Regions from separate parts of the Lysinibacillus sp. Y5S-8 genome, predicted to be linked through region 2. Evidence: a T-box and tRNA genes for the amino acid it is inferred to sense, from the RefSeq annotation. Region 2 holds a T-box; the other holds one or more tRNA genes.
The links. A T-box is a leader RNA that pairs with one kind of tRNA and senses whether it is charged. The one in region 2 lies ahead of tyrS (tyrosine--tRNA ligase), so its partner is inferred to be a tRNA-Tyr.

Region 1: it encodes a tRNA-Tyr, which carries the amino acid that the T-box ahead of tyrS (tyrosine--tRNA ligase) is inferred to sense. The anticodon was not compared.

Annotation. Positions count from the first base shown of each region.
Region 1 covers NZ_CP145889.1:255,278-260,498, forward strand. The annotation lists rRNA gene V6670_RS01155 (23S ribosomal RNA) at 1-1,655, shown strand, start outside; rRNA gene rrf (5S ribosomal RNA) at 1,722-1,837, shown strand; tRNA gene V6670_RS01165 (tRNA-Val) at 1,849-1,924, shown strand; tRNA gene V6670_RS01170 (tRNA-Met) at 1,951-2,025, shown strand; tRNA gene V6670_RS01175 (tRNA-Asp) at 2,029-2,104, shown strand; tRNA gene V6670_RS01180 (tRNA-Thr) at 2,114-2,189, shown strand; tRNA gene V6670_RS01185 (tRNA-Tyr) at 2,197-2,280, shown strand; tRNA gene V6670_RS01190 (tRNA-Trp) at 2,285-2,358, shown strand; tRNA gene V6670_RS01195 (tRNA-His) at 2,406-2,481, shown strand; tRNA gene V6670_RS01200 (tRNA-Gln) at 2,491-2,565, shown strand; tRNA gene V6670_RS01205 (tRNA-Lys) at 2,580-2,652, shown strand; tRNA gene V6670_RS01210 (tRNA-Arg) at 2,671-2,747, shown strand; tRNA gene V6670_RS01215 (tRNA-Pro) at 2,763-2,839, shown strand; tRNA gene V6670_RS01220 (tRNA-Ala) at 2,855-2,930, shown strand; tRNA gene V6670_RS01225 (tRNA-Ser) at 2,944-3,036, shown strand; tRNA gene V6670_RS01230 (tRNA-Phe) at 3,041-3,116, shown strand; tRNA gene V6670_RS01235 (tRNA-Gly) at 3,123-3,196, shown strand; tRNA gene V6670_RS01240 (tRNA-Ile) at 3,201-3,274, shown strand; tRNA gene V6670_RS01245 (tRNA-Asn) at 3,282-3,358, shown strand; tRNA gene V6670_RS01250 (tRNA-Glu) at 3,360-3,431, shown strand; gene V6670_RS01255 (nitric oxide synthase oxygenase) at 3,750-4,796, shown strand; gene V6670_RS01260 (hypothetical protein) at 4,822-5,109, shown strand; one part of gene V6670_RS01265 (IS3 family transposase) at 5,065-5,221, opposite strand, start outside.
Region 2 covers NZ_CP145889.1:3,508,120-3,513,340, reverse strand. The annotation lists gene V6670_RS17040 (transglycosylase domain-containing protein) at 1-2,235, opposite strand, end outside; T-box leader at 2,338-2,546, shown strand; gene tyrS (tyrosine--tRNA ligase) at 2,633-3,901, shown strand; gene V6670_RS17030 (cobalamin-binding protein) at 3,958-4,761, opposite strand; gene V6670_RS17025 (iron-containing alcohol dehydrogenase) at 4,906-5,221, opposite strand, start outside.

The sequences.
Region 1 (5,221 bases), 1.4 Mb from region 2:
CTGGTGGAGCGCTTAGAAGTGAGAATGCCGGTATGAGTAGCGAAAGACGGGTGAGAATCCCGTCCACCGTATGACTAAGGTTTCCTGAGGAAGGCTCGTCCGCTCAGGGTTAGTCGGGACCTAAGCCGAGGCCGATAGGCGTAGGCGATGGACAACAGGTTGATATTCCTGTACCACCTCCTCACCGTTTGAGAAATGGGGGGACGCAGTAGGATAGGGTAAGCGCGCTGTTGGTTATGCGCGTCCAAGCAGTAAGGCGTGTGTGTAGGCAAATCCGCACACTGTAACGTTGAGCTGTGATGGCGAGTCCGTATGGACGAAGTTCCTGATTTCACACTGCCAAGAAAAGCCTCTATCGAGGTGAGAGGTGCCCGTACCGCAAACCGACACAGGTAGTCGAGGAGAGAATCCTAAGGTGTGCGAGAGAACTCTCGTTAAGGAACTCGGCAAAATGACCCCGTAACTTCGGGAGAAGGGGTGCTCTTGAGCGTGCAAGCGCATGAGAGCCGCAGTGAATAGGCCCAGGCGACTGTTTAGCAAAAACACAGGTCTCTGCAAAACCGTAAGGTGACGTATAGGGGCTGACGCCTGCCCGGTGCTGGAAGGTTAAGAGGAGTGGTTAGCGCAAGCGAAGCTGCGAATTGAAGCCCCAGTAAACGGCGGCCGTAACTATAACGGTCCTAAGGTAGCGAAATTCCTTGTCGGGTAAGTTCCGACCCGCACGAAAGGCGTAACGATCTGGGCACTGTCTCAACGAGAGACTCGGTGAAATTATAGTACCTGTGAAGATGCAGGTTACCCGCGACAGGACGGAAAGACCCCGTGGAGCTTTACTGTAGCCTGATATTGAATTTTGGTACAACTTGTACAGGATAGGTAGGAGCCAGAGATCTCGGAGCGCCAGCTTCGAAGGAGGCGTCGGTGGGATACTACCCTGGTTGTATTGAAATTCTAACCCATGCCCCTTAGCGGGGCAGGAGACAGTGTCAGGCGGACAGTTTGACTGGGGCGGTCGCCTCCTAAAAGGTAACGGAGGCGCCCAAAGGTTCCCTCAGAATGGTTGGAAATCATTCGTAGAGTGTAAAGGCACAAGGGAGCTTGACTGCGAGACCTACAAGTCGAGCAGGGTCGAAAGACGGGCTTAGTGATCCGGTGGTTCCGCATGGAAGGGCCATCGCTCAACGGATAAAAGCTACCCCGGGGATAACAGGCTTATCTCCCCCAAGAGTCCACATCGACGGGGAGGTTTGGCACCTCGATGTCGGCTCATCGCATCCTGGGGCTGTAGTCGGTCCCAAGGGTTGGGCTGTTCGCCCATTAAAGCGGTACGCGAGCTGGGTTCAGAACGTCGTGAGACAGTTCGGTCCCTATCCGTCGTGGGCGTAGGAAATTTGAGAGGAGCTGTCCTTAGTACGAGAGGACCGGGATGGACACACCGCTGGTGTACCAGTTGTCTTGCCAAAGGCATCGCTGGGTAGCTATGTGTGGACGGGATAAGTGCTGAAAGCATCTAAGCATGAAGCCCCCCTCAAGATGAGATTTCCCATTACGCAAGTAAGTAAGATCCCTCAAAGACGATGAGGTAGATAGGTTCGAGGTGGAAGTGTGGTGACACATGGAGCTGACGAATACTAATCGATCGAGGACTTAACCAAAAACGTTTGAAACATTCAATGCACGTTTATCCAGTTTTGAAAGAACAACTCTTTCAACTGAATAAGTGAAGTGATGATGGCAAAGAGGCCACACCCGTTCCCATACCGAACACGGAAGTTAAGCTCTTTAGCGCCGATGGTAGTTGGGGGCTTCCCCCTGTGAGAGTAGGACATCGCTTCGCTTATTTTTCGTGGAGGATTAGCTCAGCTGGGAGAGCATCTGCCTTACAAGCAGAGGGTCGGCGGTTCGAGCCCGTCATCCTCCACCATTATTTATACAACAGTATAGTATTATCGCGGGGTGGAGCAGTGGTAGCTCGTCGGGCTCATAACCCGAAGGTCGTTGGTTCAAATCCAGCCCCCGCAACCAAATGGTCCCGTGGTGTAGCGGTTAACATGCCTGCCTGTCACGCAGGAGATCGCCGGTTCGATCCCGGTCGGGACCGCCATTTTTTTTTGCCGGTGTAGCTCAGTTGGTAGAGCAACTGACTTGTAATCAGTAGGTCGTGGGTTCGACTCCTATCGCCGGCACCATTCCCTTGGAGGGGTAGCGAAGTGGCTAAACGCGGCGGACTGTAAATCCGCTCCTTAGGGTTCGGCGGTTCGAATCCGTCCCCCTCCACCATTTTAGGGGCATAGTTCAACGGTAGAATAGAGGTCTCCAAAACCTTTGGTGTGGGTTCGATTCCTACTGCCCCTGCCAGGTATTGAGGTACTCGTTCATATACAGCTGTTATAATTTATATAGTGGCGATTGTGGCGAAGTGGTTAACGCATCGGATTGTGGTTCCGACATTCGTGGGTTCGATTCCCATCAGTCGCCCCATTTTCAAATTGGGGTATAGCCAAGCGGTAAGGCAACGGATTTTGATTCCGTCATGCCTAGGTTCGAATCCTAGTACCCCAGCCATTTTTCTTTTTTACGAGCCATTAGCTCAGTTGGTAGAGCATCTGACTTTTAATCAGAGGGTCGAAGGTTCGAGTCCTTCATGGCTCATCGTTTTTAATGAATATTGCGCCCGTAGCTCAATTGGATAGAGCGTCTGACTACGGATCAGAAGGTTATGGGTTCGACTCCTGTCGGGCGCGCCAATAAATTTATGTTTTCGGAATGTAGCTCAGCTTGGTAGAGCACTTGGTTTGGGACCAAGGGGTCGTAGGTTCGAATCCTGTCATTCCGACCATTTTTTATGTTAAATGGGGCCTTAGCTCAGCTGGGAGAGCGCCTGCCTTGCACGCAGGAGGTCAGCGGTTCGATCCCGCTAGGCTCCACCAGTTCAATATTTTTGGAGGTATACCCAAGTCTGGCTGAAGGGATCGGTCTTGAAAACCGACAGGCGGGTAACACCGCGCGGGGGTTCGAATCCCTCTACCTCCTCCATTTTGGGTCAGTAGCTCAGTTGGTAGAGCATTAGATTGAAGCTCTAAGTGTCGGCGGTTCGATTCCGTCCTGACCCACCATTATTTGCGGGTGTAGTTTAATGGTAAAACCTCAGCCTTCCAAGCTGATGTCGTGAGTTCGATTCTCATCACCCGCTCCAAAATGGGCCTATAGCTCAGCTGGTTAGAGCGCACGCCTGATAAGCGTGAGGTCGATGGTTCGAGTCCATTTAGGCCCATCATTATTCCGAAGTAGCTCAGTTGGTAGTAGCACCTGACTGTTAATCAGGTTGTCGCAGGTTCGAGTCCTGCCTTCGGAGCCACGGCCCGTTGGTCAAGTGGTTAAGACACCGCCCTTTCACGGCGGTAACACGGGTTCGAATCCCGTACGGGTCATCAAGCATGTAGCACAAATATGTGTTACATGCTTTTTCTTTTATCAATAAATGACATAGTAGTAAAGAGTGAAAGCTACGAATCCGCTATCAATGGTTCAGTAGCTTTTTTACATGACTAATATTTTGTTTCTCCTTTCTAATAAGATGTTTCCCACTACTTTTCCTTCTTCATTCACAATATTTTCTAACCATGATTCGATTCATTGTAAATTTGAACAAACTATTTCATATATGCAATATGTATGTTTTTTTATGGCTATTTTCGTGGTGCTTGTCGTTTTGTTCCTCTAATATGAGGATAAGTGGAGGAATCGAAATGAATATACAGGAGATCCAGCAATTTTTAAGTTTATATCAGACAGAACAAGATGAATCAGAACGTTGGTTAGCGAATAGATTACAACAGATTAAGAATGCAGGTGAGTACGACCCAACAACAGAGGAGGTAGCTTTTGGTGCACGGGTGGCGTGGCGTAATAGTAACAAATGTATTGGTCGTCTGTTTTGGCAATCATTGCATGTAGTAGATGCACGTGCCGTTTTAGATGAACAGGATATTTTTCAAAAACTACTGGAGCATATCGATTATGCAACAAATAGTGGAAAGATCCGTCCAACAATAACAGTATTTGCTTCGAACAGAGTGCGTATATGGAATCATCAGCTAATTCGTTATGCAGGCTATGAAACGGAAGCTGGCGTTATAGGTGATGCACATTCTATTGCTTTTACTAAAGTATGTGAATCGTTAGGTTGGAAAAGTGAGAGGACACCATTCGATGTGTTACCTCTTGTTATACAAGTAGATGAGCGAGCTCCGCAGCTGTTTACAATTCCTGTAGAATATATTTTAGAGGTGCCAATTCGTCATCCAGAGTCAGTGGATGTAGAGAAATTAGGAATGAAATGGTATGCTGTACCCATTATTTCAAGTATGCGTTTTCAAATGGCAGGCATTGATTTTCAAGCGGCACCCTTTAATGGCTGGTATATGGGGACAGAAATCGGTGCACGTAATTTAGCAGATCATGACCGTTATAATATGCTACCAGCTATTGCGGAGGTTTTTAATCTTGATACAACCAAGCAAGCTTCACTTTGGCGTGATCGTGCATTAGTGGAGCTTAATATTGCTGTCCTTCATTCTTTTAAAGAACAAGGCGTGAGCATTGTCGATCATCATACAGCTGCTCAGCAGTTTAAATTGTTTGAAGAAGCAGAGGAATCAGCAGGACGAGACGTTACAGGCAACTGGACATGGCTAATCCCACCACTTTCGCCCGCAACGACTCATATTTTCCATAAGCCGTATATCAATATTTATCATACACCCAATTATTTTTATCAAAAACCATGCTATTAACTGATTGTGGAGAGGACGAAACGCTATGTTGAATGAGCAAATTTCGAGTATCCCGTGGTTACAATTGACGACACCTTATGGTAGAGGAACGGCAATCCCGCAGCTGATTGAACAGGAGCAATATACAGAGCTAGCTGAGTTAGTGGAGCATCAAGGTACACTATGGCAGGTCACACCATGGGTTTTGCTTGTCCTTTTAAAAAAGCTTGCTAGCAAAGATACGAAGGAGGCACTGACTACCTTTTTTGAGACAGTAAAAAAACACCTTTTAAACTGCCAGTTGACGGTATTTTACCGGCGACTGGTTGTTTAGTTTCGTTTGGATACGGATATTGTTATAATAGTGTATATATTCTTCGACGATTCGAATCACACAAGCATTAGACGTGCTGTGTATTCCGTCGAGATAGAACGTTTCGGACTTT
Region 2 (5,221 bases):
TAAATCTGATCGTACAAGACCTGCGTTTGCACAAGCGGCAGAAGGTGCCATACCTGAAATACCACAGAATGAAGCAGTCACAACATTTTTAGGCGCCTTAAAGCTCGTCGGCGGATCAATTAATTGAGGGTCTGCATCATAAACAGCATTCATTAAAGTACCCCATAGCTTATTGACACGAACACTTGGCTGTAAATACGTATTGTTAAATGCATAAAGTGTACGAGGCTGATCGTACCCCATCCATACACCAAGGGATACATTTGGATTATAGCCAACTAACCAAACATCTTTATACTCTTGAGAAGTCCCTGTTTTTGCAGCGAAATCAGAAGAGAATTTTAACGTATTTCGTGCCATTGTCCCTGTTCCCTTCGTTAGAACATCACGTAACATATCTGTCACGATATAAGATGTTTCGGGACTGAACACTTGGACAGGTTCCACTTCATGTTGATAAACAATATTTCCTTCTTGGTCTTCAATTCGATCAATCATATAAGCATCAATGAATTGTCCACCATTTGCAAAAGTTGCAAAGGCATTTGTGTTTTCTTCAACAGTAGTCCCTTCACTTAAAGCACCGATACCCGTTGCTAAGTTTGTAAAATCATCAGGATGTAATTTTGTGAATCCCATTTTTACTAATAAATCAGCAGGGCGTCTATTAATAATGTCATTATATAAACGTAGCGCTGAAATATTTTGAGAGTCTGCTAATGCCTCACGAGCTGGAATAAGACCTCTTTCATCACTCGTAATATAGTTACTTGGACTCCAGGAACCAATCGAGAATTTCACATCAACGAGTGGACTACCTGCACCGATTACCCCATATTCTATAGCAGGAGCGTAAACAAGTAATGGTTTCATAGTAGAACCGTTAGAGCGAAAAGCCTGTGTAGCGTGGTTTACTTGTGTTGTTTTAAAGTCTCGACCACCAACAAAGCTTAAAATTTTCCCCGTAGTATTTTCTATTAAAATACTGCCCACTTGTACAGGCATCTCAATATCTATTTCTTCACCAGTGACAGGATCTTTTCCTTTACCAGTATACGTATGACCGTAATACTGGAAGTCCTTCGCGGCCTTTTGCATGGAATCATACATATCTTTATTAATGGTTGAGTAAATACGATAGCCTTTTGAACGAACATCACGATCTGCTAAAATCATGTATTTATCCTTTAGTTTTTTTTCTGCTTTTAATCGTTCTGGGTCAACCCCATCTTCTTTTGCTAGTTTCTCAGCAATAATTTCTTTTGCACGAGCTTCAAGCTCATATGTTAGCCATGGGTAACGATCCTCCGCACGCATTTCTGGTCCGCGGAAATCTGCCGCTATATCATAATCTAAAGCTTCTTTGTATTGCGCGTCGTCAATATAACCAGCTTCTTTCATACGATATAGTACTGTTTTCATACGATCAATACCCGGTTTTAAAGCTTCTTCACTTTTCAGTTCACCTGTATTCGTAAAAGGTGTGTAGGCAAATGGTGCCTGTGGAATACCAGCTATGTAAGCAGCTTGTGGAAGAGATAATTCTTTAGCTTTCACACCAAAAATCCCTTCAGCGGCTGTTTCAACACCAGCGATATTTCGACCTGAAGAGTTACGACCGTACGGAATAATATTTAAGTAAGCCTCTAATATTTCTTCCTTCGTCATAAAATGTTCTAAACGCATTGCCAGTAAGATTTCCTTAGCTTTACGTTCATAGGATACTTCGTTTGTTAGTACTTGGTTTTTAATAAGCTGTTGAGTAAGGGTAGATCCACCTGTTTGCGTAGCAGAATTAGTGACATCTTGTAATAAACCACGAACAACCGCCTTTGGTACTATGCCGTTATGATCGCGGAAATATTCATCTTCTGTTGCTAGAACAGCATTCACAACATCTGGTGCTACATTGCTAAGTGATGTTTCACGGCGATCCAAATCTGTCCGTAACTTCCCAATATAAATATCGTTGGCAAAATAAATTTCACTGGTTTCTTCATAACTAAAAATTTGATTGCGCAACTCTTCTTTTGAGCGTAATGGCTCTTCTTTTACGAGAGAAGCGAAATACCCAGCTCCAACTGATCCGACAAATACAGTGCCCACCAATGCAAAGACTAAAAATAGTAAAAATAAGTTCCAGGTAACACTACCTGAAATACGTAATTTCTTCATCCATTTTTGTTCAAGTAATTCATCGATCTTCGCATTGATTTTTTCAATCCAATCTTTCAATGTATCGACCTCCTAAAATCTTGTCTATTATAGCACATAATGTTTTAGCTCGAACATAGTTATTGACTTTGAAATAGATTCGTATAGAATTATGTTTATAGTTTTCTAGTGATGAAGAGTTTGCAGTAGTATCTATATTCCCTGTTTAGAGAGCCAGTGGTTGGTGAAAACTGGTCATAGTGTAGAGACGAATTACGTGCTTGGAGCTTAGACGTGCGCGCCTGCGATAAAGGCGGTTGAATGAAGTGGAAGATGGATGACATCTTCAAGCCGGGTGGTACCGCGTTAGCTTGTAACTTAACGTCCCTGCATGCAATTATTTGCGTGGAGGGACTTTTTTTATTTAAATAAGCCCATACACGCAACTGCATTTCAACCATTTTTAGGAGGAATTAACATGACAAATGAATTATTACAAGATTTAGAATGGCGTGGTTTGCTATACCAACAAACAGATGCGGAAGGTATGGCAAAATTATTAGATGATCAATCGGTATCTTTATACTGTGGTGTCGATCCAACAGCAGACTCAATGCATATTGGCCATATTGTGCCACTTTTAACGCTTCGCCGTTTCCAAAAAGCTGGTCACCGTCCAATTTTACTTGTTGGTGGTGCAACAGGGATGATAGGTGACCCATCTGGTCGTTCAGAAGAGCGTCAATTACAAACAGTAGAGCAAATCGATAAAAATGTTCAAGGAATTCGCAGTCAATTAGAACGTATTTTTGATTTTGCAGAAGATGGCAACGGTGCGCAGCTTGTGAACAACCGCGACTGGATTGGCAATATCAATACAATTGAATTTTTACGTGATTACGGTAAATTGATTAACGTAAACTACATGTTAGCAAAGGATACGATTGCTTCTCGTCTAGACACAGGGATTTCGTTTACAGAGTTTGCATACACGTTAATCCAAGGTATTGATTACAATCATTTATACAATCACTACAATTGTCGTATACAAGTAGGTGGCTCTGACCAATGGGGTAATATTACAACAGGGTTAGAAGTTATTCGTAAAACACATGAGGAAGAAACGAAAGCATTCGGAATTACGATTCCTTTAGTAACGAAAGCAGATGGCACAAAATTCGGTAAAACAGCAGGTGGTGCTGTATGGTTAGATAGTAAGAAAACATCTCCATATGAGTTCTACCAATTCTGGATCAATGCTGCTGATGCAGATGTGATCAAATACTTAAAAATCTTTACGTTCCTTTCTCGTGAAGAAATTGAAGCATTAGCAGTCTCTGTAGAAGAAGAACCACATTTACGTAAGGCTCAAAAAGCACTTGCAGAAGAAATGACTCGTTTAATTCATGGTCAAGAGGCATTAGAGCAAGCCATTCGTATTACTGCAGCTTTATTCTCAGGGGATTTAAAAGCACTTTCAGCTGAAGAAATGAAGGATGCATTTAAAGATGTTCCTTCTATTGAAATGGCTAAAGTAGACAAAAATATTGTAGACCTTCTTGTGGAAGCAGGGATCTCATCCTCCAAACGTCAAGCCCGTGAGGACGTATCGAATGGTGCGATTAGTGTAAATGGCGAGAAGGTGACGGACTTAGAATATGTATTCGATGCGAAGGACCGTTTAGAGGATGCATTCAGCATTGTGCGTCGTGGTAAGAAAAAATATCATATGGTGAAGTTCGTTTAATTTCTATAAATGAAAAAGCAACATCCTCTTGTTTTGGGGGATGTTGCTTTTTTCATTTATAAGAAACTTGGAGGTTTTATTTGTTTATATTCTTTAGGATGCAATAGGTTCGCAAGCTTTAAGGCACCTTCGATCAGCCGTGGAGAGGGGCGGCAATACAGCCATTCTTCCATTACGTGAAGCTGTTTCATTTGAACGGCATGTAGCTCTTTAGCATGTGGACGTTTTAATAAATTAGCAGGCTGTATACGCTCAAATGCTACACCTACCCAAGCCATCATAATGTAGTCGGGCTTTCGCTCAACGACATCTGCCCAATCTGTTTGAACACTGGCAAGATCTACATCTTGAAATAAATTAACCCCACCTGCAATAGCACTAATTTCCGTAAGCCAGTTTATTTTTCCTGGTGTAAAAATAGGATTGGGCCACCATTCCCAATAAAGAGTAGGTTTCTTTTGGATAGTCTGTGCAATGGAACGCATCTTTTCGATAGAATCCATGTATTGTTTGGCGATGGCCTGTGTATGTTTTTCTACATGACAAGCTCTTCCAAGTGTCAGAAGGTCCTGGGCAATCTCCTCTAGTGAGTTTGCATTAAAAATGATGTGGGGAATCTTTCTTTCTTTCAATGCTTCAATATTTCTTTCCATCCCAGGCACACTTAAGGAAGCTAGGACAAGATCAGGCTGTAATGCCTCTAGTGCATCCATATTAATCGATAAATCTGGTCCAAGCTGTGGTAAATCTTTAACCGTAGCTGGCCAATCAGAAAAATCATCGACACCAACGAGCTGGTCTGTCAGCCCTAAATAAGCGACTAATTCTGTATTGCTAGGACAAATTGAAATTAAACGCATATCGTTTTTCTCCTATTCTTTTTAAGAAAAGTATAGCGAGAGTTTCTAGTATAGACAATGTATGTATACTGAACCTATAAAAAAGTGGAGAAAACAAGCGTTTTCTCCACCTATTGTCATGGTAGGCTTATATGAATTCCTCGATTAAGAAAGGGCAACCGCTTCGAGTGACTCCTCTTTTTTCGCAAGAGGCCCCATTGCATTAGTAATGATTTGTTTAATATCCTCTAGTGTTGCTTTACGAGGGTTAGTCTCAGCACAAACATCCAGCATCGCATTTTTCGCTAAGATTTCGATATCCTCATCTTTTGCACCCAATTCACGGAAGCCGCTAGGAATATTTAAATCTTGTGATAGCTTTTCGATAGCTGTAATAGCCTTTTCAGCGGCATCACGCTTACTTAATCCTTCCACATTCTCTCCTAATAATTCAGCGATACGAGCAAAGCGCTCTGTACGT